Regions from separate parts of the Labrenzia sp. ATLA3 genome, predicted to be linked through region 1. Evidence: predicted binding sites of a transcription regulator. Region 1 holds the regulator's gene; the other holds the start of a gene.
The links. The regulator PhoB, encoded in region 1, activates phosphate uptake and scavenging genes when phosphate is short. The targets are predictions, from matches to a motif close to TGTCATNNANCTGTCAT.

Region 1 (14,794 bases):
CCGTGCGATGAAAGGCACCGGACTTGGCCTTGCGATTGTGAAGCACATCCTGACGCGCCACCGCGCCCGACTGGACGTGGAAAGCGAGCAGGGGCAGGGGGCGACCTTCACGGTCAGTTTGCCCGCCACCGAGAACGCGGCAGGTCTGCCAGAGAAAATCTCTGCGTGAGACCGCACAGGCAAGTCGCGATTTCCTGAGGCGGGAAGCCTCCAGCAGATTGCCCGGCAAGATCGGAACAGCCTTTTGTGACTGGCCAGGCGCCCCGCCGGCAGGAAGACCTGAAGTTCCGGATCACGCCCACTTTTTCTACGCCCGGAAGGAACATGTCTGCTTTCACCAGAGACGATGCCCGGAGTGATGACGGATATCTCGCGACCAGGGGACTGATTCCCCTTGTCCGCCGAATAACACAGGCAGGAAGCTGCCGAGGTGCTGGCACTACCGGCATTGCATCCATGGTCTGGCCAACACAGGCCGCACACTCCCCTTCCAGTCGCCGCGTCAGGTCCCCCAGAGAATACCTGGTTGGCCTTGCGAGCGGTGCAGCTGGCTAAAAAGGTTCATTGGCAACTTTGCCGGGGTCGATAGGGGGCGCACCTTGTGCGCTCCGGCACCTCTTTTTATGACTGTTTGCGACACAAAACCGTCAATCAGAGGGTTTTGTTTATAAATTTCAACGACTTAAATTGTCACAAAACTGAAAAAGAACTGTCATAGAACTCTCATCCGTGGAGCCTAGGTTCCCCGCATCGCTCGTGCAGATCCAAGCGCGGTGATCATCTAGAAACCTTGACATTCAAAGGGAGTGGTCAAGTGAAATTTACGACCCTCGTTAGCGCAACTGCTCTTGCCGTTGCTTCCACTGCATTCGCTGGTTCGGCTCAGGCTCGCGACCAGGTGCAGATTGCCGGTTCCTCCACGGTTCTTCCGTATGCTTCCATCGTTGCTGAAGCATTTGGCGAAAACACCGACTTCCCGACCCCGGTCGTTGAATCCGGCGGCTCCTCTGCTGGTCTGAAGAAGTTCTGCACCGGCGTTGGCGAGAACACCATCGACATTGCAAACGCTTCCCGCAAGATCCGCGAGAAGGAAATCAAGGCTTGTGCCGAAGCTGGCGTGAAGGACATCATCGAAGTCCGCATCGGCTACGACGGCATCGTTTTCGCTTCCCAGAAAAACGGCCCGGCATTCAACGAATTCACTCAGGTTCAGTGGTTCAACGCTCTGGCGCCAAAAGTCCTGAAGGACGGCCAGATCGTCGACAACCCGTACACCAAGTGGTCCGAAGTTGACGCATCCCTGCCGGACGCAGAAATCGCTGCTTTCATCCCGGGCACCAAGCACGGCACCCGTGAAGTGTTCGAAGAAAAAGTTCTGGCTGTCGGTTGTGAAGAATCCGGCGCTCTGAAGGCCATGATCGACAGCGGCATGTCCGAAGACGACGCTGAAGACGCCTGCATCGCAGTTCGCACCGATGGCAAGTCTGTGGATATCGACGGCGACTACACCGAGACCCTGGCCCGCATCGACTCCAACCCGAACGGCGTTGGCGTTTTCGGTCTGGCTTTTTACGAAAACAATACCGACAAGCTCAAAGTGGCAACGATGGACGGTATTGCTCCTTCCACCGAAACCATCGCATCGGGTGAGTATCCGGTTTCCCGTCCGCTGTTCTTCTACGTCAAGAAGGCACACATCGGCGTGATCCCGGGCCTGAAAGAATACGCTCAGTTCTTCGTTTCTGACGAAATCGCTGGCCCGGATGGCCCGCTGGCCCAGTATGGCCTGGTTTCCGATCCGGAGCTTGCCGCTACGCAGGCTTCCGTTGAAGCCGAAGAAACGATGGGCAACTAAGCACATCTTTCCGAAAGGGCGGCTTCGGCCGCCCTTTCTTTCTTCTTTGCCGGTTGGGTCGCCCTATGTCACTTCCCTATATTCTTATTGCGCTGCTGGTTCTGGCTGCCGCCGGATACATAGTCGGCCGCGGAAAAGCGTTAAGTTCTGCCGGAGGGGATTCGCGAGAGCTTCATTCCCTGCCTGGCTACTACGGCTGGAATGTCGTCGTTTCCATACTTGTGCCGGCCCTCCTGCTGCTTATTGCCTGGCTGATCATCCAGCCGATCGTTCTGGACAGTCAGGTATCCTCCAAGATTTCCGAAGAGACCATTGCCGCAAGCTCGCTCGACCTTGTCATGAGCGACGTCGTTCGTGTTGCCGAGGGGCTCGACCTTGCAGTGTCCCAAGGCGCTATGTCGGCTGACACGGCGTCATCCATACGTATCGAGCTGACCGACGTGCGCAGCCGTCTCGGCGAGATCGGTGTCGCACTCGGTTCTGAGGTAACCGCCGAAACGCTGCGGGCGGCACAGACCTACCGCAGCATCTCCAGCACCGGCCTGCTGCTGCGGTCCATCGTCGTTCTGGCGGCCGGTCTGATCGGTTTCGCCGTCGCTGTCCTGCGTACCAACAAGGATTTCCGCGCCCGCAATGTGGTGGAAACGGTTGTCCGCTACATCCTCATCGCAGCCGCTTCCATTGCTATCCTGACGACCGTTGGCATCGTGCTGTCGCTGATCTTCAACACGGTGGAGTTCTTCCGGCTTTATCCGGCCGCGGATTTCTTCTTTGGCCTGACCTGGTCACCGAGCTTCGGCGGCGGATCGGAGCTGGGTATCGTGCCGCTGATCTGGGCGACCATGTATATTTCCCTGATAGCGCTCGCTGTTGCCGTGCCGATCGGCCTGTTCGCCGCAATTTACCTGTCCGAATATGCAACGCCGCACGTGCGTGCCGTTGCAAAGCCGTTGCTCGAGATCCTGGCCGGTATTCCGACCATCGTGTACGGTCTCTTTGCGCTGCTGACGGTCGGCCCGCTTCTGATGAACCTGTTCGGCTCCGGCGGTGCGCTCGGCGTTAGCTGGATGTCAGGCGCTTCCTCGGTATTCACCGCAGGCGCGGTCATGGGCATCATGCTGATCCCCTTCGTCAGCTCCCTCTCCGACGACATCATCAACGCCGTGCCGCAGGCCATGCGCGACGGCTCCCTCGGCCTTGGCGCCACCCATTCCGAAACGGTGAAGCAGGTCATTCTGCCGGCGGCCCTGCCGGGTATCGTCGGTGCCGTCCTGCTGGCGGCTTCTCGCGCCATCGGCGAAACCATGATCGTGGTACTGGGGGCCGGGGCCGCTGCCCGCCTCAGCATGAACCCTCTCGAAGCGATGACCACCGTGACCGCGAAGATTGTCAGCCAGCTCACCGGCGACAACGACTTTGCCTCCCCGGAAGCGCTGGTCGCCTTCGCGCTCGGTATGACCCTGTTTGTCGTGACCCTGGGGCTCAACATCTTCGCGCTCTACATCGTGCGCAAATATCGGGAGCAGTACGACTAATGACCGACACGACCCTTACGCCTCCGTCGGGCAAGACCAGTGCTCCGGCCCCGAACAGGATCACCTCGATCCTCGAACTCGATCCGCTGACCAGGAAGCGCAACGCCGCCGAAGCCCGCTTCAAGCTCTATGGCATCATTGCCATCGGCATTGGCCTGTTCTTCCTTATCGCGCTCTTGTGGGCGATCCTCTCCAACGGTCTCGGCGCCTTCAGCCAGACCTTCATCAAGGTGGATGTGCCGCTCAACCAGGAGCAGATTGCCGCCGCGGAAAAGTCGGTGGTCAAGACGTCCAAATACCGGGCCATCATCGTCGACGCCTTCGCCAGGGAACTCGCCGGTGACAAGATCACCACCGATATGTCGGCCAAGGACATGGAGAAGCTGTTCTCCTCAGGTGCCGCAGCAACGGTCCGCGATTATGTGCTCGCCAATCCGGACAAGATCGGCTCGACCGTCACTTTCGATTTGATCGCCTCGTCCCGCGTTGACGGCTACCTGAAGGGCCGCGTCAAGCGGGAAGACCTTGCCGAAGACAAGAACCTGGACGCTGCGCACCTGGATCTGGCAGACCAGATGCAGTCTGCCGGCCTTCTGGAGAAGCGTTTCAACTGGGCCTTCATCACCGGAACCGATGCGTCCGACAGCCGCCCGGAACAGGCCGGCATCGGGGCCTCCATGATCGGCTCTCTGTTCATGATGCTGGTGGTGCTGTTCCTGTCACTGCCGATTGGTGTCGCCGCGTCCATCTATCTGGAAGAGTTCGCGCCGCAGAACAAGTTTACCGATCTCATCGAGGTGAATATCTCCAACCTGGCCGCGGTACCGTCCATCGTATTCGGGATCCTCGGCCTGGCGGTGTTCATCCAGTTCATGCACCTGCCTCAGTCCGCACCGCTGGTCGGTGGTCTGGTGCTGTCGCTGATGACGCTGCCGACGATCATCATCTCCACCCGCGCCTCGCTGAAGGCGGTTCCGCCAAGCATCCGCGATGCGGCGCTCGGGATCGGGGCATCCAAGATGCAGTCGATCTTCCACCATGTGCTGCCGCTGGCCATGCCGGGCATTCTGACTGGGACGATCATCGGTCTGGCGCAGGCCCTTGGTGAAACCGCTCCGCTGCTGCTGATCGGGATGGTCGGCTTCATCGCCTCCAACTTCCCCGATGGTGTGGCGGCCGGTTTCTTCTCGCCGAACTCGGCCATGCCGGCCCAGATTTACGAATGGGCGAAACGCGCCGATCCGGCATTCTATGAGCGCGCATGGGGCGGGATCATTGTTCTGCTGGTGTTCCTCATGACCATGAACATTATCGCTATCATCCTGCGCCGCAGGTTTGAGCGCCGCTGGTAAGGATTGCTCCGATGAACGAGATGCCGAATTTTGAACAGGCGAAAACCATGACCGAAAGCAAAATTTCCGCGAAAAAGGTGCAGGTCTATTATGGCGATACGCACGCCATCAAAGACGTTGACATCGAAATCCAGCCGCGGTCCGTGACGGCCTTCATCGGCCCCTCCGGATGTGGCAAGTCGACCTTCCTGCGCACGCTCAACCGGATGAACGACACCATCGACATCTGCCGCGTCGAAGGCTCGATCAAGATCGACGGCGAGAATATCTACGACCCCAAGGTCGATCCGGTGCAGCTGCGCGCAAAGGTCGGCATGGTGTTCCAGAAGCCGAACCCGTTTCCGAAGTCGATCTATGACAACATCGCCTACGGCCCTCGGATCCACGGCCTGGCTCGCAGCAAGTCCGAGCTGGATGAAATCGTGGCCTCCAGCCTGCAGAAGGCCGGGCTTTGGGAAGAAGTCAAAAACCGTCTGGACGAGCCGGGTACCGGTATGTCGGGCGGTCAGCAGCAGCGTCTGTGCATCGCCCGTGCGATTGCCGTGAGCCCGGAAGTGATCCTGATGGATGAACCGTGCTCGGCGCTTGACCCCATCGCGACCGCGAAGGTGGAAGAGCTGATCGACGAGCTGCGCGAAAACTTCACCATCGTGATCGTGACCCACTCGATGCAGCAGGCTGCCCGTGTGTCTCAGCGTACCGCGTTTTTCCATCTGGGTATTTTGGTTGAGGAAGGTCTGACGCAGGACATCTTTACCAATCCGAAGGACAAGCGTACGCAGGACTATATTACGGGCCGCTTCGGCTAAGCATTTTTTAGGTTTCTGAAGGGGACACACGATGTCTGAACATACAGTCACGGCTTACGATGACGAACTGACGGCCATGGCCGGCAAGGTCGCCGAAATGGGCGGTATTGCCGAGAAGGCCTTTGCCGATGCGGTCTCTGCGCTGGTGTCGCAGGACCTGGAGCTTGCCAAGGCGACGATCAAAGGCGATGTCCGTCTGGACAACCTTTACAACGAACTTGAAGTGAAGCTGATCGAGCTGATCGTTCGTCGTCAGCCGATGGGGCAGGACCTGCGCGAAATCACCGCTGCCACCCGCATTGCCAACGACCTGGAACGTGTCGGCGATCTTGCAAAGAACGTTGCCAAGCGGGTGATCGCCATCGACAGCGGCTTGCAGTCCAAGAAGCTTGCGATCGGCGTCGAGCACATGACCGAGCTTGCTCTGTCTCAGCTCAAGCAGGTGCTGGATGCCTATACCCGGAAGGATCCGGAAGCTGCCCGCAGGGTGCAGGAAGCCGATGCAGAGGTTGATGCGATCTACACATCCATCTTCCGCGAGCTTTTGACCTACATGATGGAAGATCCGCGCGTCATCACCCAATGCGTCCACCTGCTGTTCTGCGCCAAGAACATCGAGCGCATCGGCGACCACGCGACCAACATCGCCGAGAACGTCTACTACATGGTCACTGGCGAACGTCTGCCGGAAGACCGGGCAAAGGTCGATGAAACGGGCGCGGTCTGAGCGCCGGCTTCTGTCGCATTTGCAAAGGATCTGAACGGCCGGCGCTCTGGCGCCGGTTGCTGTAATTGGAGCGAGATGTATGCCGAAGGTGCTCATCGTTGAAGACGAAGAACCGCTCAGCCTTCTTTTGAGATACAATTTGGAAGCAGAAGGATATTCGGTCGAGTCCTGTGTCCGGGGCGACGAGGCGGAAATCCGCCTGCGGGAAAGCCTGCCAGACCTGTTGCTGCTTGACTGGATGCTGCCGGGCCTGTCCGGAATTGAACTGTGCCGCCGCCTGAGAGCGCGCGAGGACACCGAGCGTCTGCCGGTCATCATGCTGACGGCGCGCGGCGAGGAAGCAGAGCGCATCCGCGGCCTGTCGACCGGTGCCGACGACTATGTGGTCAAGCCTTTCTCCGTGCCGGAGCTGATGGCCCGCGTGCGCGCCATCCTGCGGCGGGCAAGCCCGGAAGTGGTATCTTCCATGCTGCGGTCCGGCGATATCGAACTGGATCGCGAAACACACCGTGTCCGCCGCAATGCCAAGGAAATTCATTTGGGGCCGACGGAGTTTCGTCTCCTGGAATTCCTGATGACTTCGCCTGGCCGGGTCTTCTCCCGCGAGCAGCTTCTCGACGGCGTCTGGGGCCATGATGTCTATGTGGACGAACGCACGGTCGACGTCCATGTCGGCCGATTGCGCAAGGCGCTGAACAAGGGCAAGGCAAAGGACCCTATCCGCACGGTGCGCGGTTCTGGCTACGCCTTCAACGACCAGTTCACCTCTGCAGCTGTCTGAGGGCAGAGTGCGGAATACGCAATGAAAGCCCGCCCACAAGCGGGCTTTTTGCATTTCAGGGGCTATGTGACTGTGAGAGTTATCTGCGTCTTCGCTGCCAGGCATTCGATCAGGCTATGGTCAATAGCTGGAGGATGTCGTCACCTTCTGTTCCCATGAAGGGGCATTTTCGAAGCGAAGGCACTCGGGTCAACGGATGCACAGGGCCTTCGTGAGACGCGGCACACAGGAAGCAGCACCTGGCCGTGGGAAAACTCAAACAAAAAACCCGCCGAAACGGCGGGTTTTTACGAGCTGGATTTATCTGGAGGCTATCAGCCTGCCTGAGCCATCGTCTTGCGGTCGCGGCGGCGGTCGGCGACCGGCTGATAGGCGATCTTGCAGTGATGGGCGCAGTAGGGGACCCCGGCATCGGAATGGCGGCCGCAGAAGTAGAAGTCGTCGGTCGCCGGATCGCCGATCGGCCATTTGCAGGTCCGCTCTGTCAGCGTCAGGATGGTCGCACGCTTGGAGATCGGCACCAGGTCGGCAATCGGTTCGACGCGCGGCTTGGCTTCCGCCACCGGTGCAGGCGCCATGTCTGCTTTAAGTGCTGTTGCGCCGATGGACTGCGGCTGAGTGGGGGTTGGTTTCTTTGGCGCGGCGCCCGCTGGGGGGGCTGCCGTACGCGGCCGGCGCGGCTTGGCGCTTGAAGACGTGGACTTGGCACGGCCGGACAAACCAAGGCGATGGACCTTGCCGATGACAGCATTCCGTGTGACGCCACCCAGTTCGCCTGCAATCTGGCTTGCGCTCAAGCCGTCGCCCCAAAGCTTTTTGAGAAGCTCAACCCGTTCGTTTGTCCAACTCATCGCCGCACCCTTTAGTTTGACCGTCCTGCGGCCATTAACCCCGTGTTAAGCATGCGTGAGCACGCTTAATGATGGCATATCTAGTGCCTCTTGGTGATTTGCCTCACGAGATCTCGTGTTTGATTGTTCAGAGGTTACAATAACGTTAATTTGTCAGGCAACCGCCGAACCCAAACCAGTTGGGGATGAAACGACTTTTCCCCAATTATGGCGAGGTCATTGAGAATTTTATGAAATCCGCCTTCCCGGACGGGTGAAATGTCCTGTGCGCCATTTCCATTGACAGCGCAGGGTACGGGCAGTGTATAAGAAAGCCGCTACGTGCCGCCTCATCGGGGCGGCATGTTGCGTTTTGACCCTTCGGCAACTGTTTCAGATGTCGGCCTGGCGTCTGGGTGACGCTGGGACAGAAAGGGCGTTTAAAGGAGACAAACGAGGTTATGTCCGCGACTGCACTATTCGGAAATTACGCAAGATCGAAACTGGCTTTCGATCATGGGGAAGGTGTCTGGCTGGTAACGACTGACGGCCGACGATTCCTCGATTGCGGTTCCGGCATCGCGGTCAACGCACTCGGTCATGCTCATCCGCATCTGGTCAAGGCATTGCAGGATCAGGCCGCCAAGCTGTGGCATACGTCCAACCTGCACCAGATGCCCGACGGTGAGCGGCTGGCGCAGCGTTTGTGTGCGGAAACCTTTGCCGACAAGGTGCTCTTCGTGAATTCGGGCGCCGAGGCGATGGAAGCCGCCATCAAATGCGCGCGCCGCTATCATTATGACAATGGCGACCCCGAGCGGTTTCACATCATCACCTTCGAAGGCGCCTTCCACGGCCGGACCATCGCGACCATCGCAGCGGGCGGCCAGGCGAAGTATCTTGAAGGCTTCGGTCCGAAGGCGCCCGGTTTCGATCAGGTGCCCGCCGGCGATCTGGACGCTTTGAAAGCCGCTATCGGTCCGCAGACGGCGGCGATTGCCATCGAGCCGATACAGGGTGAGGGCGGTATCCGCGAGATTCCCGCCGACTTCCTGCGCGCGCTGCGCAAGATCTGCGACGATAACGGCATTCTGCTGATCTTCGACGAAATCCAGACTGGCGTCGGACGGACCGGCAAGCTGTTCGCTCATCAGTGGGCGGGGGTTGAGCCGGACCTGATGGCGATTGCCAAGGGGATCGGCGGCGGGTTCCCGATGGGCGCATGCCTGGCAACCGAGGAAGCGGCTGCAGCCCTTTCGCCAGGAACCCACGGCACCACCTTTGGCGGCAATCCGCTGGCCATGGCGGTGGGCAACGCCGTCCTGGACGTCGTCCTGGATGAAGGCTTTCTGGAAGGTGTTCGCCAGAAAGGGCTCAGCTTCAAGCAGAAGCTGGCCGGGCTGGTGGATGGACATCCGGACGTGCTGGCGGAAGTGCGTGGTACTGGCCTGATACTCGGCCTGAAATGCGTGGTGCCGGTGGCTGATTATGTGCTGGCGGCCCGTGAAGCGGGTCTCCTGGCAGTGCCTGCCGGCGACAATGTGGTGCGCATCATGCCGCCACTGACCATGAGCGAAGATGAAATTTCCATTGCTGTCGAGCGCCTGGAGCAGGCTGCCGTCGCCGTGGAAGCGAAATTGGCGGAAGGAGCGGCCTGATGACCGCAAATGGAACCTACCGGAACTTTCTGGATCTGACGGATTTCGAAGGCGACGAACTGCGCGCCATCCTGGACATCAGCCGGAAGATCAAGTCGAGCCGAAACGGCGTGAATCGCGGCCAGGGGCCGCTGGCTGGCAAGGTGCTTGCCATGATCTTCGAACAGCCGTCGACCCGCACGCGCATTTCCTTCGATGTCGGCATGCGCGAGCTTGGCGGCGAGACGCTGATGCTGACCGGCACGGAAATGCAGCTCGGTCGCGGTGAGACCATTGCCGATACGGCACGGGTGCTGTCCCGTTTCGTCGACGCGATCATGATCCGTATCCTCGATCACAACGAACTGCGTGAACTCGCGGAAAATGCGACAGTGCCGGTGATCAATGGCCTGACAAAGATCTCGCATCCTTGCCAGATCATGGCCGACCTGTTGACCTTCGAAGAGCATCGCGGTTCGATCAAGGGCAAGAGTGTTGCCTGGACCGGAGACAGCAACAACGTGCTGGCTTCCTGGATTCACGCCGCACCGCGCTTTGATTTCGAATTGCGCATCGCGACGCCGGGCGAGTTGGCGCCGCCGATGGACCTGATCGAGACCGCCCGCGCCAAGGGTGGTTCCATTCAGGTCACAACGGACCCATATGAGGCGGTCAAGGGGACCGACTGTGTCGTGACCGACTGCTGGGTGTCCATGGGGGATGACGACGCGGAATCGCGTCACAATCTTCTCAGCGCCTATCAGGTCAACAAGCGCCTGATGGCTGAGGCAAACCAGGACGCCCTGTTCATGCATTGCCTGCCGGCTCACCGGGGTGAGGAAGTTACCTCGGACGTCATGGACGGTCCCAACTCCGTTGTGTTTGACGAAGCCGAAAACCGGCTCCATGCCCAAAAGGGCATTCTGGCCTGGTGCTTCGGCGCAGCATAAGGCAAGCCAAGTGGCACTTAATCTTGATGAACTGGGCATTACGCCTGCAGGGCTGGACGCTGTCCGGCCCTTTGCCGTGGAAGGGCTCGATGTGCGCGGCCGTGCGGTCGCGCTTGGTCCTGTCCTGGAAAAAATTCTGGACCGCCATGCCTATCCGGAGCCGGTCTCGCGCCTGCTGGCGGAAGCGATTGTCCTGACCAGCCTTTTGGGCACGTCGCTGAAATTCGACGGTCGTTTCACGCTGCAAACGCAGACGGACGGGCCGGTCTCCATGCTGGTGGTCGACTTCAGGTCTCCGGACGCGATCCGCGCCTGCGCCACCTTCGATACCGGCGACGTCGAGGCCCTGATGGCCGATGGCAACGCGACGCAGGAAGCGCTTCTGGGGCATGGACATCTGGCGATGACCATCGACCAGGGCCCGCATATGCAGCGCTACCAGGGTCTGGTGGAGCTGGGTGGTGTGTCGCTGGAGGAAGTGGCACGGCGCTACTTCGAGCGGTCAGAGCAGATCCCGACCGAAGTTCGTCTTGGGGTCGGTGAACTGTTCACCCGCCAGGAAGGCGAAGGTCATGCGAAAACCTGGACCGCCGGCGGTATCCTGATCCAGTTCCTGCCAGAGGCACCGGAACGGATGCGTCAGGCCGATATAGATCCGGGCGACGCCCCGGAAGGCACGCGTCCGCATGAGATTGACGAGGACGACGCCTGGGTGGAAGCCAAGGTGTTGGTCGAGACGGTCAAGGATGTGGAACTGACCGATCCGGAAGTCAGCGTGGAAATGCTGCTCTTCCGCCTCTTCCACGAACGGGGCGTCCGCCTCTTCGAACCGCAGCCGCTGGCCGACAAGTGCAGCTGCTCGCGCGAGAAGATCGAAAACGTGCTCGCTGGCTTCAGTCAGGAGGATGTCGACCACATGACGGTGGACGGCAAGATCATCGTCACCTGCGAATTCTGCAGCGCCCGCTACGAATTCGACGGCAAGCCGGGTCAGTAAACCGGGACGAAGGCACATTGAAGAAAGCCCGGATCGGAAACGGTCCGGGCTTTTGTCTGTTTTTCTGCCAAAACGGCCTCCTCGTGAGGAAGCGCAAAGATCAACTGCGGTAAGCCGTCATGTGAGCAGGCACCGGATCTGCGCTGCGCTTGTCCGGTTTAACCGCCTGGGGTGGGGGGAGCATCTCTTGGATGAGACAACGCGAATTTGCGGCTAACGGTGCTCATGTCCTTTGGACGCGTGGTCCCAGGACCCCGATTAGCAACAAAAATTGAGCTGTCCCACCCACATCTTCCTCCTCCTGAGGAAGCGCTTTAGCGCTGTCTCGAAGGATGGGCCGCTTGCGTAAAAGGTCACCACTCCTGCTTCCGGCAAGAGGTCATGTGGGTAGATAGCAAGGGCTGTGGTGGGCCTTAACGCGCCAACCCGTCCGCAAATGCCCTGACAGCCTCTGCAGCCAGCGCGATGTTGCCGTCGAGTGTTGCCGGAGACTTGCCGCGCGGGCCGAAGTCATGGTTGCCGTCTTCCAGATAGGACAGGCTGACATGAGCGGGCAGGGTGACCTCGTCAAGCTCTGCCTTGGAGCCGAAAGGATCCCTGTCGCCCTGCAGCACCAGAACCGGGCGCTTGGCGTCCTGCAGCGGCTGGAACCGCCACTCTGCGTCGGCCTTGCCGGTGGGATGGAAGGGGTAGCCGAAACAGGCTACACCCTTGACGCGCCCGGGCAGCGAGCCGCCGCCTGCCAGCATCGCGGCAACCCTGCCGCCCATCGATTTGCCGCCGATCAGCAACGGGCCGTCGGTTTCGCTCATGACGGACTGCAGGGCAGTCTGAAACTCGGCAATCAGCTTGTCGGCCCGTGGTGGCGGCTTTTTCGGGCCGCCAGTCCGGCGTCCGGCCATATAGGCAAATTCGAAGCGTGCCGCCGCAATGCCCTCGCGGGCGAGAGCCGCCGACAGCTTGTTCATGAAGGCCGAGTCCATGGCCGCACCGGCACCATGGGCCAGCAGCAGGGTTGCCATTGGGGGCGTTTCGGGGCGGGTCCAGAGAAAGTCGGTCATGATGATGTGATCTGTCGCAGCGGCAAGAAATGATATCAGGAGTATTGTTGTACCGCCCTATCGTGCCATCGGGACCGTGGCAAGCTGCATTAGTCAGGACGTTTCAAAAGACCCCATGTTTGACCAGATCGACATCAACCTGCTTCGCATGTCCTGTTTCGGCGGCATCTTTCTGATTATGGCGCTGCTGGAGGCCGGTCTGCCGCGGCGTCGCCTGAAAAGCAGCCGTTTGAAACGCTGGCCGACCAACTGGGGCATTGTCCTGCTTGATGCCCTGCTGGTGCGGCTGATCTTCCCCATGGGCGGCGTTGGCCTGGCACTGCTGGCACAGGAAAAGGGCTGGGGCCTTTTTGCGCTGCCCGGCTGGTCCGGCGTTCTGGCGGGTGTGATCACCTTTCTCGCGCTCGATCTGGCGGTGTGGTTTCAGCATCTGGTATCGCACAAGGTTCCGCTTTTCTGGCGCATTCACCGCACGCATCATGCCGATAGCGAGGTTGATGCAACGACGGCGCTGAGGTTCCACCCGATAGAAATTCTGCTGTCGTTCCTCTGGAAAGGGCTGGTCATCATCGCGCTCGGCGGCCCGGTCGAAGCGGTGTTGATCTTCGAGATCGTCCTCAACGCCTCGGCGGTTTTCAGCCATGCCAATGTCCGCTTGCCGCTTTGGCTGGACCGCCCGTTACGCTTTCTGATCGTCACCCCGGACATGCACCGCATCCATCATTCGGTGCTGCCGCATGAGACAGATTCCAACTACGGCTTCTATCTCGCCATCTGGGACCGTCTGTTCGGGACCTATGTTGAAGATCCGGAGCAGGGACACGAGACCATGGAAATCGGGCTCGGTGCCGCGCTCACGCCGCGTGCGCATTCGTTTCCCTTCAGTCTGGCAATCCCGTTCCTGAAAAATCCGGACCGTTCGAAAAAGGCAGATCTGAAGAAGAGCGCTGGCAAAAGCTGACACGCTGCCAGCCTGCCGGAAACAATCAGAAAAAGCTCATCGGGAAATAGCGCAGGTAAAGCTCGCGGTAGATACCCTTCTGATGAAGCTGGCGCAGGGCGTAGGTGAGGGCAGCGGCCCGTTCCGGGTCGTCCTGGCGCGTTGCAATGGCCATGCCCTCATCAAAGTAGCCGGGCTCCAGCCACGGCCCGCCGGCAAAGGCACAGCAGCCATCTGCGGCTTCGCTCGGCAGCCAGAAGGACAGGTTCAGACCATCGCCGAAAAGGGCGTCGGCCGAGCCACCTTTGACGGCCTCCCGGGTCGCCTCCACCGTCTCCAGACTGATAATCTCTGCCTCGGGAAAGAAGCGCTTGGCAAAGGCTTCGTATCGGGACCCGGCCTCGACGGCAATTCTCTTGCCGGTCAGGGCCTGTTCGTTGAAATCGGACGCGTTATAAGCCCGCACCACAAACCGTGCCGGCAGCTTCAGATAATCCTCGGTGAAGTTGAGGCCGCGCGTGGCGGGCAGGCTGCGCGACAGGCCCGAGATGATCGCGTCGCCTTCTTCCTCGTCCAACGCGGGCAGAAGAACCTCGAAGTCCTTGATGCGCAGAGCGCAGGAACTGCCCAGTTCCTGGCACAGCGCCCGGGCGAGATCCACATTGAAGCCGGTCAGCCGGCCATGCTGATCGCGGAAGACAAATGGCGGGTAGCCGTCGGTCGCCAGAAACTGGATCTTGTCCGGAATGGCATTCGGCCGGTCGTGGACGGCTTTGGGATCCCAGAAATTGGGAACGCGGACCGAAGGTTCCTGGGCGGAGGCCGACAGGGTGCCAAGCGCCAGAGTGCAGAGCGTCAGAGTGGCGAGTGTCCGGGAGCTGGGAGCCAGCAGCCCGGCGGCACGACGGCCAATAGTCTGAAGAAGTGGTAGTGAACGTGGCACGCGGACGTCTCGTTCCATATCAAGTCATGGTCGGCATACGCGCCGGGAATCGCAACAACAGGATATCGCGAACCTGCACTGCTTGTCAGCCCGCTCTTTGGCGTGCGCGGAGTACCGTCAGGTCTGCGGTTCCGGATCATAGGACCGCAGGACGACGATTGTGTCGAAGCCCTTGATTTCGTCTTCATAGAAATGAGCTTCGGTGAAGGTCGCATAGGCTTCCATGGAAGCGCATTGCACCGTCAGCACCAGATCGGCCGGGCCGGTGACGTGATAGACCTTCTTCACTTCCCGAAGCTTCCTCAACTTCTGCAGCAACTTTGCCATGCGCTCGGGCTGTCCGCGCGACAGCGCCAGCATCACGAGCAAGGTGACAG
Region 2 (14,794 bases), on a different contig from region 1:
TTCCTGCGGAAACGGCCCAGGTGATCAGCATTTTCGACGAATTGCCAGGCATCAATTTGCCGTAGGGTAAGGTGCGCACTACATACTTCAGGTGGGCTTACGTCTGAAAGGGCGCTAACATGCTGAACCTGTTTGGAAGTCGTGTAGCAGCAGAGCCGGAATTTATTTCTGAATTGAGAGCCGTCGAGACAGAAGATCGCCTTCGAAGATCCACCGCCGCCATGCTGGAAGCAGCAGGGCTGGAAATCTGCGACACAAACACACCGACCGAATTCGCAGCCGCTGCCACCATCGCGATCATGCGGCTCGTGCTCAAGGTGGTCGAGCGCGACTTCGATGGTCTGGGTGTCGAAAATCGCTTCGTCACCGGCCTGTTCGGTTTCCTGATTGCCCACAACCTGACACGGCGCACAAACGCCGATCTGGGCGTCGTGCTCGGAATTGCCGGACTTGATCTCTTCTCGCATGAGGAGATCGAAGAGATCTACAAACTCGGTTCCTCCTACAGACGTCTGCGTCAGCACCGGACCATGCATCTGGCGCTCAAGGACATCATCGACAGTTTCCTGTCGCATCCTGATGAAGAAACCTTGTCGGATCTTGCCGGCGTCTATCAGCTTTGCCTGCAGAAGGACGGCTGACCGGTCAAACTCTGGAATTGGCAGCTCTGCTATACGCCGGCTTCAAAGGCCTCGACCAGTTCCAGGAACGCTTCGCCGTATTTTTCAAGTTTTGACTGGCCAACGCCGGAGACGGCCAGCAGGGCATCTTCGGTCACCGGCCGCGCGGCAGAAATGCCGGCCAGCGTCGCATCGGGAAACACCACATAGGGTGGCACACCCTGATCGCGGGCAATCTGAGTGCGAAGCCTGCGCAGACGCTCGAACAGCAGCTTGTCTTCATGGTCGAGTTCGTCGGCGATGGACGCCGTGCGTGATGAGCTTGTCCGCTTCAGGCCCGCAGCGCTACGGTCCTTGCGCAAGGCGAGCTTTTCATCACCGCGCAAGACGTTCCGTGCCTTTTCCGTCAGCACCAGCGCGCCGAACTGCGTGTGATCGACATCGACGTAACCTGCGGCAACAAGCTGCCGGGCGATCGACTGCCAGGTCTTTTGAGGCACATCCTGGCCGATTCCGAAGACTGACAGCTTCTCATGACCGAAGCGGGTGCTTTTTTCGTTGGTCTTGCCCAGAAGAACGTCGATGACATGTGCCGTGCCGAAGCGTTGTCCGGTGCGGTAGATCGCCGACATCAGTTTCTGGGCAGCTTCCGTGCCGTCCCAGGTTTCCACCGGAGACAGGCAGGTGTCGCAATTTCCGCAGGGCTTGGGATAGGTCTCGCCGAAATGGGCAAGCAGGGCCTGCCGCCGGCAACCGGCTGTCTCGCAGATGCCCAGAAGCGCATTCAGCTTGGCGTTTTCCGCGCGCTTGACTTCCTCCGGAGCATCGCCTTCGGCAATCATGCGCCGGCGCTGCACCAGATCGGCCATGCCATAGGCCATGAAGGCTTCGGAAGGTGCGCCGTCCCGGCCCGCACGACCGGTTTCCTGGTAATAGGCCTCAACGGAAGACGGCAGGTCCAGATGGGCGACATAGCGCACATCCGGCTTGTCGATGCCCATGCCGAAGGCAACCGTTGCCACAAGGCAAAGCCCTTCTTCCAGAAGGAAGGCATCCTGGTTGGCGGAGCGCTGTTCCGCCGGCAGACGGGCGTGATAGGGCAGCGCCTTGATGCCTTTGGAGGACAGCCATTCGGCGATGTCCTCGACTTTTGCACGCGACAGGCAATAGACGATACCGCTCTCGCCGGAATGCTTTTTCAGGAAATCCAGCAATTGCTGGCGCTGGTTGGTGCGCTCGACAATCTCGTAGCGGATATTGGGCCGGTCGAAGCTGGTGGAAAAGACGGCAGCGTCTTCCATCTGCAGGCGGGCCAGAATGTCCTTCTGGGTGTGCGGATCGGCCGTCGCGGTCAGCGCCACACGCGGCACGCCCGGATAACGGTCGCGCAGGCAGGAGAGCGACATGTATTCCGGGCGGAAGTCGTGACCCCATTGGCTGACGCAGTGCGCTTCATCGATGGCGAAAAGCGCGATCTGCAGCGTGTCCAGGAACTTGCGAAAGCTCTCGGTGCCCAGCCGTTCCGGCGTCACGTACAAAAGCTCGATTTCGCCGCGGCGCAGGGCGCTGCGGATGCCGTCCTGTTCTTCCGGTGACAGTGTGGAATTGAGGGCGGCGGCCTGAACACCCGCGGCGCGCAGCGCGCCGACCTGGTCCTTCATAAGCGCAATCAACGGCGAAACGACGATGCCGACCCCGGACCGGCAAAGCGACGGGATCTGATAACAGAGCGACTTGCCGGCCCCGGTGGGAAACAACACCACGGCATCCTTGCCGTCCACAAGCGTTTCGATGACCGCCTGCTGCTTGCCCCGGAAGCTGCTGTAGCCGAAAACCTTCTGCAGAACCGCAAGCGGCTTCGGCTCCGGACGCACGGTCGGAGCGGCAGCATGCTGCACTGGAATGACATCCTCCACGGCAACAGCGGGCGAAACGGGCATGGGTGAGACGGGTCCTTTGATTCCCCCGCACAATGTCTTATTCGCGAAAGAAGGGCAATGAAGGCGCAGCTGTGCCTGTGGATGACCGGGCAGGCCCGGTCCGGGCCGCGAGGAAGTCAGAGGAATGGTCGTTGGCCGGAAGGGCCGGTGCTAGAACTCTGCGTCCGGATCTTTTGCCAGTGTTTCAGCGCAATGAATGCGCATCTGCTCGGTCAGATCACCAAGGTCGCCCTCAAGTTTCTCCGGCCGGATCGGTTTGCCGAAATGCACGCTGAACTTGGCATTTTCCTTGTTCAGCAGTTCATTGAACACCGTCATGTCGCGCAATTCGGTGGACACCCTGGCCAGGAAATAGAACAGCCCGGAATTGCGCCCGCCCATGTGCATGGGAATGATCGGTGCTTTGTTCTTGCGCGCAAGTGCGAGGGCGGATGTCATCCAGGGCCGTTCGGTCAGCTTGCCGTCGTGCCAATAGGCCAGACGCCCGGAAGGAAACAGCACCACGACCCGCTCCTTGGCGAAGGCCGAAGAGGCGAGCTTGATCGTTTCCTTGGATTTTTCCCGGCTCTTGAAGTCCGCCCGCCATTCGACCGGAATGATCATGTCGGCAAGGCGCGGGTTGATGCGGATCGCATCGCGATTGGCAAAGATGGCCAGGTCGTTGCGCCGTGACTTGATGGCATCGTAAAGCACGATGCCATCGGCAATGCCGGTCGGGTGGTTGGAGACCAGCACGACAGGCCCTTCCTGCGGTACCCGTTCAAGGCCAAGCGTGGTGACGTCAAGCGACAGCAGATTGCTCAGATGAGCAAAAACGTCCAGCGCCTCCATATGCGCGATCGTGTCGGCCATTTCGACGGCAGACTTGTATCGCAGGATCTTGTGCGCGAAGGGTCTGATGAACGGCCACCACGGGCTCGCCATTACCAGCTTGCCCCGTTCGGCGATCAGAACATCGACAATATGCTGTTCTGAAACCTGCCTCTGGGACGCTGCCTGACGGCGCGCCGGCAAGGTGTCTGTCGTCTGATCGGTCGTCCGCACAATGCACCTCTGCCCACGAGATAACTACCTTACTCCGATGCATCGTTAACGAAATCAGCTTCTTGGTGCAAATGATCGTTGTACGATTTTCAGGATCGAAGCCCGCTCACAAGCGGCTCAACTCCACAGGGAACTGGTAAAAATTGCCAGCGATGTCAAGAAGGAGGCAGCCCAGGCGAGCGAGCGTGGCGTCGCCCGGTCCGCCCAGTAGCAGCCGATATAAATGATCCTCAGTAGCACAAAAAGCACAGCGAGCCTGTCGATCCAGTGCGGATCACCGCCCTGGTTGAGGCCGACGAAAACGGCAACTGCGAAAAGAGGGAAGGCTTCGAAGCCATTTGCCTGTGCTCCCTGCGCCCGGGCGCGGAACCCGTCTCGCCAATACTCCGGATCGCGCGGACGGGCATTGTCGAAGGACTTGTTCAGTTTGGCCGGAAAGACCGAAAGTATAGGCAGGATGGCGGCGGCAAGGATGCACCAGAAGACAGTCGGCATAGGGGGCTCCTCTTGGGCTTGTTTAAAGGTTCGGGGCAATCCCGCAATGAGGGACCTGCAGAACGCCGGCCTGTGCGCGAGCGCTTGAGCGCAGGTTTATCAGCCTCCGGAAAGATATCCTCATGATTTTCATGTCTCTACCGGCTTTGTCATAAAGTTTTCCCGCCGCAGCGGTAGGGGGAGGCCGCCCATGGCGTCCCTGTCATGGCCCGACCCGCGAAGGAAAGCCAAGTGCCAAAACAACCGTTCTGTTCGTCTGTCCGGACAACAGCCTGCTGTCGCCTCTGGCCGAAGCCTATCTGAATTTTCGGGCAGGCGGCCTGATGCGGGCCTTTTCCGCAGGCGTGGCGCCTTCGCAAAGCCTGAGCCGGCACGTGCGCCGGCTTCTGTCGGCGCGGGGCATTGATGCCGTTGGCCTCGCCCCCAAACCGGTGGGCGTTTTCCTGATGCCGCATGCGGAAATTCCCGACAGGGTGGTCTGTCTCGCCGATCAGGAACCTGTCGTCTTGCCGCCCCAATGGAAAACCACGACGTCCAGCCATTGGTGGCACATTGCGGCAAAGCCGCCTTTTCCGGAAGGTTTTGCTGCCTGCGCGGCCTATTTCGAGAGGATCGCAGGCGCAATAGACCGGCTTGTGGAGCCTCCGAAATCAGCTGGTGTCAACGTATCGAACCGCGTCGCCTGACAGATGTTGAGATGGTCGATTTTCAGGATTTTGGATTTTCGACAAATTGTGGGCTAAGAGTGGCTCCCATATTGGGACGAAGGTGAGGGATTGATTCGTCATGATGCGCGCGGGAAAGTTTTTTTTGATTGTTGGCCTGGTAGTTCTGGCTGCGGGTTGCCAGAGATTGTCCGGGGGGCGCAACTATGCCGCACCGCTGCCGGCGACCCCGACAACGCCAGTAGGCTCAGGACAGCTTGCCCCGCTCGATCCGAACGCACAAGGCACCGGTCTTGACGATCCATCCGCTCAGCCGACCGACTTGGCGAGCAACCCGGTTGCAGCCCCAGCCGATGCCAAGGAAGTTGGTCGGACAGACCTTCTGGGCGGCTGGAAACTTGCCTCCGGGAGCGACAACTGCATGGCCTTCATGACACTGACCTCGTGGTCCGGTGGCTACCGAGCAAATACCAGAGGTTGTACCTCTCCGGTACTGTCCGGGATCTCTGCCTGGGACCTGACCGGCAATCAGGTGGTTCTGAAAGACGGTAGCGGCCAGATCGTTGCACAGCTTTATTCCAGCGCTCCCGGTAAGTTTAACGGTCAAACCTCAACCGGATCGCCGATCTCGCTGTACCGTTAATACCCCTCCGTATTAATGCTAGACAGCTCGCGCTATAGGTGTATATTTGCATGGCTACCGGAAAGGCTGTGCAAATGTCAAAATATGAACCACTGCGGGAACACTTGGCGCGTCTGGAAGACGTTGTCTGGGCGGCCAAGCTGAACGAAGTTGAAGATATCATAGGTTCGTCTCTTCCCAAAAGCGCCCGGGAACACCGGACCTGGTGGGCCAATTCCGGCGGCAGCCTGGTTCACCAGAATGCATGGCTGGACGCCGGGTGGCGGGTGGAGCGCACCGACCTGATGCGCGACGTCATTGTTTTCCGGCGGTTGCGCATCGGTGGCACCATAGCCGGGTCGTCCACCCGCGCGGACAGGTCGACCAGGACACCGCAGAAGACGGCGGAAAAGCGTCTCTCCAAGGAAATGGCCGCGCTGCGTCAGCCTGCAACCGTAACGTTGCGGTCCGAATGGACCACGCTTGGCGACGTTCAGCGCACGCCCTGTTCCAATTCCATCGTTCCGCATGAAGGCGGCATTATGCGCTTTGCCACCATGCAGGGAGACGAGGTGGTGACTGCTATCGTCGCCACATTGTCAGTCCACAAGGCTTATCGCAGCATGCGCATGGCAATGAAGGGTCTTGACGACGATACCGGAAGCAGTGTCGGCGTGGATCTCTTCAAGAAGGCCGGTTTCGATGCCGCAACCCCGATCGAATGCGATGTGGTCAAGTCGGGCAACGCCTGGCTGCTGACCGACGGCCGCGGGCGCAAGGCCAATCTGGACGATCAATCCGAATGTTATCTTGTCGCTCAACTGCTCTATCTTCAGGAAGTGCAGAACGGTCGCAAGACGGCGCTTTATCTGCGCTAGACGTATCATGCTGTTATCGTCTGGAAGCTTCCGGTGCCCAGGCGATAACGGAAAAGAGGCAGCGGCGCTCTCCGGCGACGCCGCATCGTAAATGGGCACAAGTGCCTTATTGCGTTCCTCCCGCACAGGTCCCCTCCCTGTGCAAAGCGCTCGTAACCTACTTACCGGTTGCGGGCGCTTTTGTTTTGCCTGCTCCTCCAGACATTCAATCCAGCAGCGGCTCTCATCACATCTGCAATTTTCAGTTCGGATAACATCAGCCCAAAGGACAGTCTGTTGCTTCCTGGACGTGTCGGATGCCGAAGTCTTCTTCCGGACGCGGTGCCGTGATCAGGTTTGACGCCGAACATCTGCTGCATAATCCGGTTTACGAGATGGAGCGACGGACGGTGCCGCAGAACGTTCAACAGCACATCGGCCTGGCGAAGCCAGTCTGGATCGTGTGGCTGCAACGTTATCCTCTTGAGGCCTGAAATCCTGAAATTTCCAGCGGTTGAAATGCAAATTCGTAAGAGTGCGTGATCGGATTCAACCATATCATGACTTGCATCTGCGACGTTTTGACCTTATTTCGCCGTGCAAATAGATACGTCCAAGACCCCATGAATTCTCATGGAGGGAGCAGCACCTTTGAAAATGGAACTGCCGGTCAACCGCGCCCTCAGCGCTCGCTACGACGCGCTGATCGCTTCGGGTGAGATCAAGGAAGACCCCGTGCAACGGGAGGCTGTGCGCCAGCTCGATCTCCTGAACACCCGCCTCGCCGAAACCCGTCTGGCCTCCAAGAAAAGTTCTCTTGGTTGGCTTTTCGCCAGCAAGAAGAACCAGCTCTGGGCCTCCGTGCAGGGGCTTTACATGTGGGGGGGCGTCGGACGCGGCAAGACGATGCTGATGGACCTCTTTTACGAGGTCACGGTCATACGCCGCAAACGGCGGGTTCATTTCCACGAATTCATGAACGATGTGCACGATCGCATCCACGCCCATCGCCAGGCGCACAAGCGCGGCGAGGTCAAGGGGGACGATCCGATCCCGCCCGTGGCAAAGCAGATTGCGGAAGAAACGCGCCTGCTGCTGTTCGATGAGTTTTCCGTCACGGACATTGCCGATGCCATGATCCTCGGCCGTCTGTTCACCCAGTTGTTCGAACGCGGCGTCATCGTGGTCGCCACATCAAACGTCGAGCCGTCAAGTCTCTACAAGGACGGCCTCAACCGCCAGCTCTTCCTGCCGTTCATTCAGATGCTGACGACCAAGGTGGAAGTGCTGCATCTCGATTCTCCGACGGACTATCGCCTGGAGAAGCTCGGCGGTGCGCCGGTCTACGTCACCCCCCTGGGCGAAAGCGCGGATGCGCACATGGATAAACTCTTCGCCAAGCTTACCAATGGGTTAGCGCTCCATTCGGCAGAGCTTGAGAACAAGGGCCGCAAGATTGCCGTTCCCTGCGTGGCGGGCGGGGTCGCGCGGTTCTCCTTCAACGACCTGTGCTCGCAACCGCTGGGGGCGAGTGACTATCTGCGCGTCGCCCATGCGTACAGCACGGTGTTTCTGGACAATGTCCCCGTGCTGTCCAAGGCGCGGCGCAATGAAGCCAAGCGTTTCATCAATCTGATCGATACGCTTTACGATAACGGCACCAAGCTGGTTGTCTCCGCTGAGGCCGAACCACAGGATCTGTATGTTGGTGAGGACGGCACGGAAGCTTTCGAATTTGACCGCACATCGTCGCGGTTGATCGAAATGCGGTCCGAGGCGTACCTTGCGGGTGAAAGACGGAATATACACGCATAGGTCTGCATTCCCTATAGGTGAATTATGCAGACGGGAAGATATGGGAAAATTTGCCCGCCATCGCGCAATATTCTTTTGGCGAGGTTGCGCGGGCGGAGCAAAGGGAGTAGTGCCATCCTCAGTCATCAGAGGATGGCATAGAGTTCCATCTTACGTAAAGGGAAACTTTCGAAATGGCGCGGAACAAGATTGCCTTGATCGGCTCTGGTCAGATCGGCGGCACACTCGCACATCTGGCAGGTTTGAAGGAACTGGGAGACATCGTGCTCTTCGACATCGCGGAAGGTGTTCCGCAGGGTAAGGCGCTCGATCTGGCTGAGTCCTCCCCGGTCGACGGATTCGATGCCAAGCTGGCAGGTGCCAACAGCTACGAAGCCATCGAAGGCTCGGACGTTGTCATCGTCACCGCCGGTGTTCCGCGTAAACCTGGTATGAGCCGCGACGACCTTCTGGAAATCAACCTGAAGGTTATGGAGCAGGTTGGCGCCGGCATCGCAAAGTATGCCCCGAACGCATTCGTCATCTGCATCACCAACCCGCTCGACGCGATGGTCTGGGCCCTGCAGAAGTTCTCCGGCCTGCCGAAGAACAAGGTCGTCGGCATGGCCGGCGTTCTCGACAGCTCCCGTTTCCGGTACTTCCTGGCGGACGAATTCAACGTCTCCGTCGAAGACGTGACCGCATTCGTTCTTGGCGGCCACGGCGACACCATGGTGCCGCTCACCCGCTACTCCACCGTCGCCGGCATTCCGCTCACCGACCTCGTCAAGATGGGTTGGTGCACGGCCGAGCGTCTGGAAGAAATCGTCCAGCGCACCCGTGACGGCGGCGCAGAGATCGTTGGCCTGCTGAAGACCGGCTCCGCTTTCTACGCTCCGGCTGCTTCCGCCATCTCCATGGCTGAAAGCTACCTGAAGGACAAGAAGCGCGTCGTGCCGTGTGCGGCTGCCCTCGATGGCCAGTATGGCCTCAAGGACACCTACGTGGGCGTTCCGGTCGTGATCGGCGCTGATGGCGTCGAGCGCATCATCGAAATCGACCTGCAGGGCGAGGAAAAGGCAAACTTCGACAAGTCCGTCGCATCTGTCGACGGCCTGGTCGAGGCCTGCAAGAAAATTCAGCCGGCGCTCGCCTGAACCGGGCCCGCCTAACGGAATTTGCGGCCGTTCTTCCCTTAGGGAGGGACGGTCCTCCGACAACGGGGGAAACACATGAACATTCATGAATATCAGGCCAAGGCTGTCCTGAAAGAATACGGTGCACCGGTGGCAGAAGGTGTTGCCATCTTCTCCGCCGACGAAGCCGAAGCAGCCGCCAAGAGCCTTCCGGGCCCGCTCTGGGTCGTGAAGTCACAGATCCACGCAGGTGGACGCGGCAAGGGCAAGTTCAAGGAACTGTCCGCCGACTCCAAGGGCGGTGTTCGCCTGGCTTTCTCGCTGGACGAAGTCACGTCCAACGCCAAGGAAATGCTCGGCAACACGCTGGTCACCAAGCAGACCGGTGCAGCAGGCAAGGTCGTCAACCGTCTCTACATCGAAGACGGCGCCGACATCGAGCGGGAGCTTTACCTCTCCATTCTGGTCGACCGCACCGTCGGACGGCCGGCATTCGTTGTCTCCACCGAAGGTGGCATGGACATTGAAGCGGTTGCCGAAGAGACCCCCGAAAAGATCGTCACCCTGCCGATCGATCCGGAAGCCGGCGTCACGGAAGCCGATGCCGCCAAGCTGTGCGATGCACTGGAACTGACCGGCGCAGCGCGTGAAGACGGCATGAAGCTGTTTCCGATCCTGCACACGGCGTTCGTCGAGAAGGACATGAGCCTTCTGGAAGTGAACCCGCTGATCGTCATGAAGGACGGTCACCTGCGCGTTCTGGATGCCAAGGTCTCCTTCGACGGCAATGCCCTGTTCCGTCATCCGGACATCATGGAACTGCGCGACATCACCGAAGAAGACGAGAAAGAGATCGAGGCGTCCAAATACGACCTCGCCTACGTCGCTCTCGACGGTGATATCGGCTGCATGGTCAACGGTGCCGGTCTTGCCATGGCGACCATGGACATCATCAAGCTCTACGGCGCCGAGCCGGCCAACTTCCTCGATGTTGGCGGTGGTGCTTCCAAGGAGAAGGTGACGGCCGCGTTCAAGATCATCACGTCCGATCCGAACGTGAAGGGCATCCTGGTCAACATCTTCGGTGGCATCATGCGCTGCGACGTGATCGCGGAAGGCGTGGTTGCAGCCGTCAAGGAAGTCGGCCTGCAGGTTCCGCTCGTTGTCCGCCTGGAAGGCACCAACGTGGAACTCGGCAAGACGATCATCAACGAAAGCGGTCTGAACGTGATCGCCGCTGATGATCTCGACGACGCCGCCCAGAAAATCGTGAAAGCCGTGAAGGGGGGCGCGTAAATGTCCATCCTCGTCAATAAAGACACGAAAATCATCGTTCAGGGCCTGACCGGCAAGACCGGCACGTTCCACACGGAACAGGCACTTGAATACTACGGCACCAAGATGGTCGCCGGCGTGCACCCGAAAAAGGGTGGCGAGACCTGGTCTTCGGGTCTCGACAGCGCAGCGTCCCTGCCGATCTATGCGACCGTTGGCGAAGCCAGGGAAGCAACCGGTGCCGATGCGTCCGTGATCTACGTTCCGCCGGCAGGCGCGGGCGCTGCGATCATCGAAGCCATCGAAGCCGAAGTTCCGTTCATCGTCTGCATCACGGAGGGCATCCCGGTTGCCGACATGGTCAAGGTCAAGGCCAAGCTGGAGAAATCCAAGTCGCGCCTTCTCGGCCCGAACTGCCCGGGTATCCTGACCCCGGAAGAGTGCAAGATCGGCATCATGCCGGGTTCCATCTTCAAGAAAGGCTCCGTCGGTGTTGTTTCCCGCTCCGGCACCCTTACTTATGAAGCTGTCTTCCAGACCACCAATGCCGGCCTCGGCCAGACGACGGCTGTCGGCATCGGTGGCGACCCGGTCAAGGGCACCGAGTTCATCGACGTCCTGGAAATGTTCCTGGCCGACGACGAAACACAGTCGATCATCATGATCGGCGAAATCGGTGGTTCTGCGGAAGAAGACGCGGCGCAGTTCCTGAAGGACGAAGCCAAGCGCGGTCGGTCCAAGCCGATGGCTGGTTTCATCGCCGGACGGACAGCGCCTCCGGGCCGTACCATGGGCCACGCCGGTGCCGTTATTTCAGGCGGCAAGGGCGGTGCAGAAGACAAGATCGCTGCGATGGAAGCTGCTGGCATCAAGGTGTCACCGTCTCCCGCGAAGCTCGGCGAGACCCTTCTCGAAGTCTTGAAGGGCTGATTCTGCAAGAATCTTTCGCGATAGGGACGGAAACTGTTTACGTTTCCTGTCGCATGATGAAAGGATGGGTTCCGGCGCGGTTGACGTGCCGTAACCATTTTTCGAGGGGTCGGTGGAAACCATCGGCCGTTGTAGGGAAACCGGCCGCGGGTCAATTTTTCGGGCCCGCCTAAACAAAAGGGCGGAGGATACCTCCGCTAAAGGACATGGCACGGCAGGAAGCGAACAACGTATTCGCACTGACGTCGTTGCTTTACGGCGCCAACGCAGCCTATATCGAAGACCTCTACGCACAGTACAAGACAGATCCGAGCTCGGTTGATGCCGACTGGCAGGATTTCTTTGCTGCCTTCCAGGACGAGAAGGAAGCCGTGCTGAAAGAGGCTCGCGGGGCGACCTGGAAACGCAAGGACTGGCCGATCGAGGCCAACGGCGACCTCGTCAATGCATTCGACGGCAACTGGGGCCCGATTGAGCAGAAGCTCGGCGAAAAACTGAAAAAGAAGGCCGAAGCCAAGGGCGAACCGATCTCGGATCAGCAAGTTCATCAGGCGACACGCGATTCCGTTCGCGCCCTGATGATGATCCGCGCCTATCGCATGCGTGGCCATCTTCATGCGGACCTCGACCCCCTCGGCCTGGCTGGCAAGGGCGATCACGAGGAACTGCATCCCTCGTCCTACGGCTTCACCGAAGCCGACTGGGACCACAAGATCTTCATCGACCATGTTCTGGGTCTGGAATACGCCACCATCCGCGAGATGTTGGACATCCTGAAGCGGACCTATTGCTCGACCCTGGGTGTCGAGTTCATGCACATCTCCGATCCGGCGGCCAAGTCCTGGATTCAGGAGCGCATCGAAGGTCCGGACAAGCAGGTGGCCTTCACGACGGAAGGCAAGAAGGCGATCCTGAACAAACTGATCGAAGCCGAAGGGTTCGAAAAGTTTCTGGACGTCAAATACACGGGGACCAAGCGCTTCGGTCTGGATGGCGGTGAAGCGCTGATCCCGGCGCTGGAACAGATCATCAAGCGCGGCGGCTCCCTGGGCCTGAAGGAAATCGTGTTCGGCATGGCCCACCGCGGCCGTCTGAATGTGCTTTCCCAGGTGATGGCCAAGCCGCACCGTGCAATCTTCCACGAGTTCAAGGGCGGCTCCTACACGCCGGACGATGTGGAAGGCTCCGGCGACGTGAAGTATCACCTCGGCGCTTCGTCCGACCGCACCTTCGACGGCAACGACGTTCACCTGTCGCTGACGGCAAACCCGTCGCATCTGGAAATCGTCAACCCCGTGGTTCTCGGCAAGGCGCGCGCCAAGCAGGACCAGCTGGCTGCCGACGAGGATGGAAATTTCGTCGACACGACCGAGATCGACCGTGGCACGGTTCTGCCGCTGCTGCTTCACGGCGACGCTGCGTTCGCCGGCCAGGGTGTTGTTGCCGAGTGTTTCGGCCTGTCCGCTCTGCGCGGTCACCGCACCGGCGGTTCGGTCCATGTGATCATCAACAACCAGATCGGTTTCACCACCAATCCGCGCTTCTCACGGTCCTCGCCCTATCCGTCGGACATGGCGAAGGTGATCGAGGCGCCGATCTTCCACGTGAATGCGGATGACCCGGAAGCGGTTGTCTTCGCAGCCAAGATCGCGATCGAATATCGCCAGATGTTCCACCGCCCTGTGGTCATCGACATGATCTGCTATCGCCGCTTCGGCCACAACGAGGGCGACGAGCCGGCGTTCACGCAGCCAATCATGTACCGGAAAATCCGCAAGCATGCGACAACGCTGCAGCTCTACTCGGATCGCCTGATCAAGGAAGGCGTTCTGACGCAGGACGAAGTCGATCACATGAAAGCCGACTGGCGCAAGCATCTGGACGACGAGTTCGATGCCGGCCAGGCCTTCAAGCCGAACAAGGCCGACTGGCTGGACGGCAAGTGGGCGGGCATGAAGCGTGCTGCCGACGAGGACGACCCACGGCGTGGTGAAACCGGTCTGCCGATCGAGGATCTGAAGTCGCTCGGCCGGGCTCTGACCCACGTGCCGGATGGTTTCAACATTCACCGCACCATTGCGCGCTTCATGAACCATCGTGAGCGCATGATCGAGACCGGTGAAGGCATCGACTGGGCAACTGCCGAAGCGCTCGCCTTTGGTTCGCTGCTGAAGGAAGGCCACCCGGTGCGTCTGTCCGGTCAGGATTGCGAACGCGGCACATTCTCGCAGCGCCATTCGGTTCTGTACGATCAGGAAGACGAGAGCCGGTATATTCCGCTCAACAACGTCTCTCCCAACCAGCAGCGTTATGAGGTCATCAACTCGATGCTCTCGGAAGAGGCCGTCCTGGGCTTCGAATACGGCTACTCGCTGGCAGAGCCGCGCGGTTTGACCTTGTGGGAAGCGCAGTTCGGCGATTTTGCCAACGGTGCGCAGGTGTTGTTCGACCAGTTCATCTCTTCGGGTGAACGCAAGTGGCTGCGCATGTCCGGCCTTGTCTGCCTGTTGCCGCATGGCTACGAAGGCCAGGGTCCGGAACACTCCTCCGCCCGTCTGGAGCGTTTCCTCCAGCTTTGTGCGGAAGACAACATGCAGGTAGCGAACTGTTCGACCCCGTCGAACTACTTCCACATTCTGCGCCGTCAGCTTTGCCGCGATATCCGCAAGCCGCTGATCCTCATGACGCCGAAGTCCCTGCTGCGGCACAAGAAAGCCGTGTCGACGCTCAAGGAACTCGGACCGGATTCCACTTTCCACCGCCTGTTGTGGGACGACTGGGGCCCCAACCTGAACTCGGATGGCAAGCTGGTTTCGGACGACAAGATCCGCCGTGTCGTGATGTGCTCGGGCAAGGTCTATTACGATCTGTTCGAGGAACGCGAAAAGCGCGGCATCGACGACGTCTACCTGCTTCGCGTCGAACAGCTGTATCCGTTCCCGAAAAAGGCCCTGATGCTGGAACTGGCCCGCTTCCCGCAGGCGGAAATGGTCTGGTGTCAGGAAGAGCCCAAGAACATGGGCGGCTGGTTCTTCGTTGAGCCCTATATCGAATGGGTCCTGGAACAGATCGACGCCAAGCACAAGCGCCCGCGCTATGCAGGCCGCAATGCGATGGCATCGACCGCAACCGGCCTGATGTCTTCGCATCTGGCGCAGTTGCAGGCGTTCCTCGAAGAGGCTCTGGGAAGTTAGTCACAAGAGGGCCTTCGGGCCCTCTTTCAAAAATTTGGCCAGGTAATTTTAAGAGAAGGCGACCATGGCAATCGAAATTCGCGTCCCCACGCTGGGTGAATCTGTTTCCGAAGCGACTATTGCACAGTGGTTCAAGAAACCGGGCGACGCCGTCAGCCAGGACGAACCCCTTGTGGAACTGGAAACCGACAAGGTGACCGTCGAAGTTCCGGCACCGGCCGC

Region 2: AC2A6O_RS22580 (arsenate-mycothiol transferase ArsC) is a predicted target of PhoB. The motif match lies at 4,247-4,263, and genes of this name have one in related genera.

What each region holds. Positions count from the first base shown of each region.
Region 1 is NZ_JBXUKV010000006.1:182,157-196,950, forward strand. It holds gene AC2A6O_RS17540 (ATP-binding protein) at 1-169, shown strand, start outside; gene AC2A6O_RS17545 (substrate-binding domain-containing protein) at 815-1,855, shown strand; gene pstC (phosphate ABC transporter permease subunit PstC) at 1,921-3,390, shown strand; gene pstA (phosphate ABC transporter permease PstA) at 3,390-4,742, shown strand; gene pstB (phosphate ABC transporter ATP-binding protein PstB) at 4,754-5,551, shown strand; gene phoU (phosphate signaling complex protein PhoU) at 5,583-6,278, shown strand; gene phoB (phosphate regulon transcriptional regulator PhoB) at 6,358-7,059, shown strand; gene AC2A6O_RS17575 (GcrA family cell cycle regulator) at 7,374-7,910, opposite strand; gene AC2A6O_RS17580 (aspartate aminotransferase family protein) at 8,351-9,547, shown strand; gene argF (ornithine carbamoyltransferase) at 9,547-10,476, shown strand; gene AC2A6O_RS17590 (Hsp33 family molecular chaperone) at 10,487-11,473, shown strand; gene AC2A6O_RS17595 (alpha/beta family hydrolase) at 11,887-12,534, opposite strand; gene AC2A6O_RS17600 (sterol desaturase family protein) at 12,650-13,495, shown strand; gene AC2A6O_RS17605 (transporter substrate-binding domain-containing protein) at 13,521-14,417, opposite strand; gene AC2A6O_RS17610 (Lrp/AsnC family transcriptional regulator) at 14,535-14,794, opposite strand, start outside.
Region 2 is NZ_JBXUKV010000008.1:201,497-216,290, reverse strand. It holds gene AC2A6O_RS22600 (hypothetical protein) at 120-641, shown strand; gene recQ (DNA helicase RecQ) at 671-2,560, opposite strand; gene AC2A6O_RS22590 (GNAT family N-acetyltransferase) at 2,711-3,604, opposite strand; gene AC2A6O_RS22585 (MAPEG family protein) at 3,722-4,099, opposite strand; gene AC2A6O_RS22580 (arsenate-mycothiol transferase ArsC) at 4,348-4,785, shown strand; gene AC2A6O_RS22575 (protease inhibitor Inh/omp19 family protein) at 4,910-5,407, shown strand; gene AC2A6O_RS22570 (DUF7662 domain-containing protein) at 5,482-6,264, shown strand; gene AC2A6O_RS22565 (hypothetical protein) at 6,561-6,737, shown strand; gene zapE (cell division protein ZapE) at 6,901-8,058, shown strand; gene mdh (malate dehydrogenase) at 8,232-9,194, shown strand; gene sucC (ADP-forming succinate--CoA ligase subunit beta) at 9,270-10,469, shown strand; gene sucD (succinate--CoA ligase subunit alpha) at 10,470-11,378, shown strand; gene AC2A6O_RS22540 (2-oxoglutarate dehydrogenase E1 component) at 11,585-14,572, shown strand; gene odhB (2-oxoglutarate dehydrogenase complex dihydrolipoyllysine-residue succinyltransferase) at 14,637-14,794, shown strand, end outside.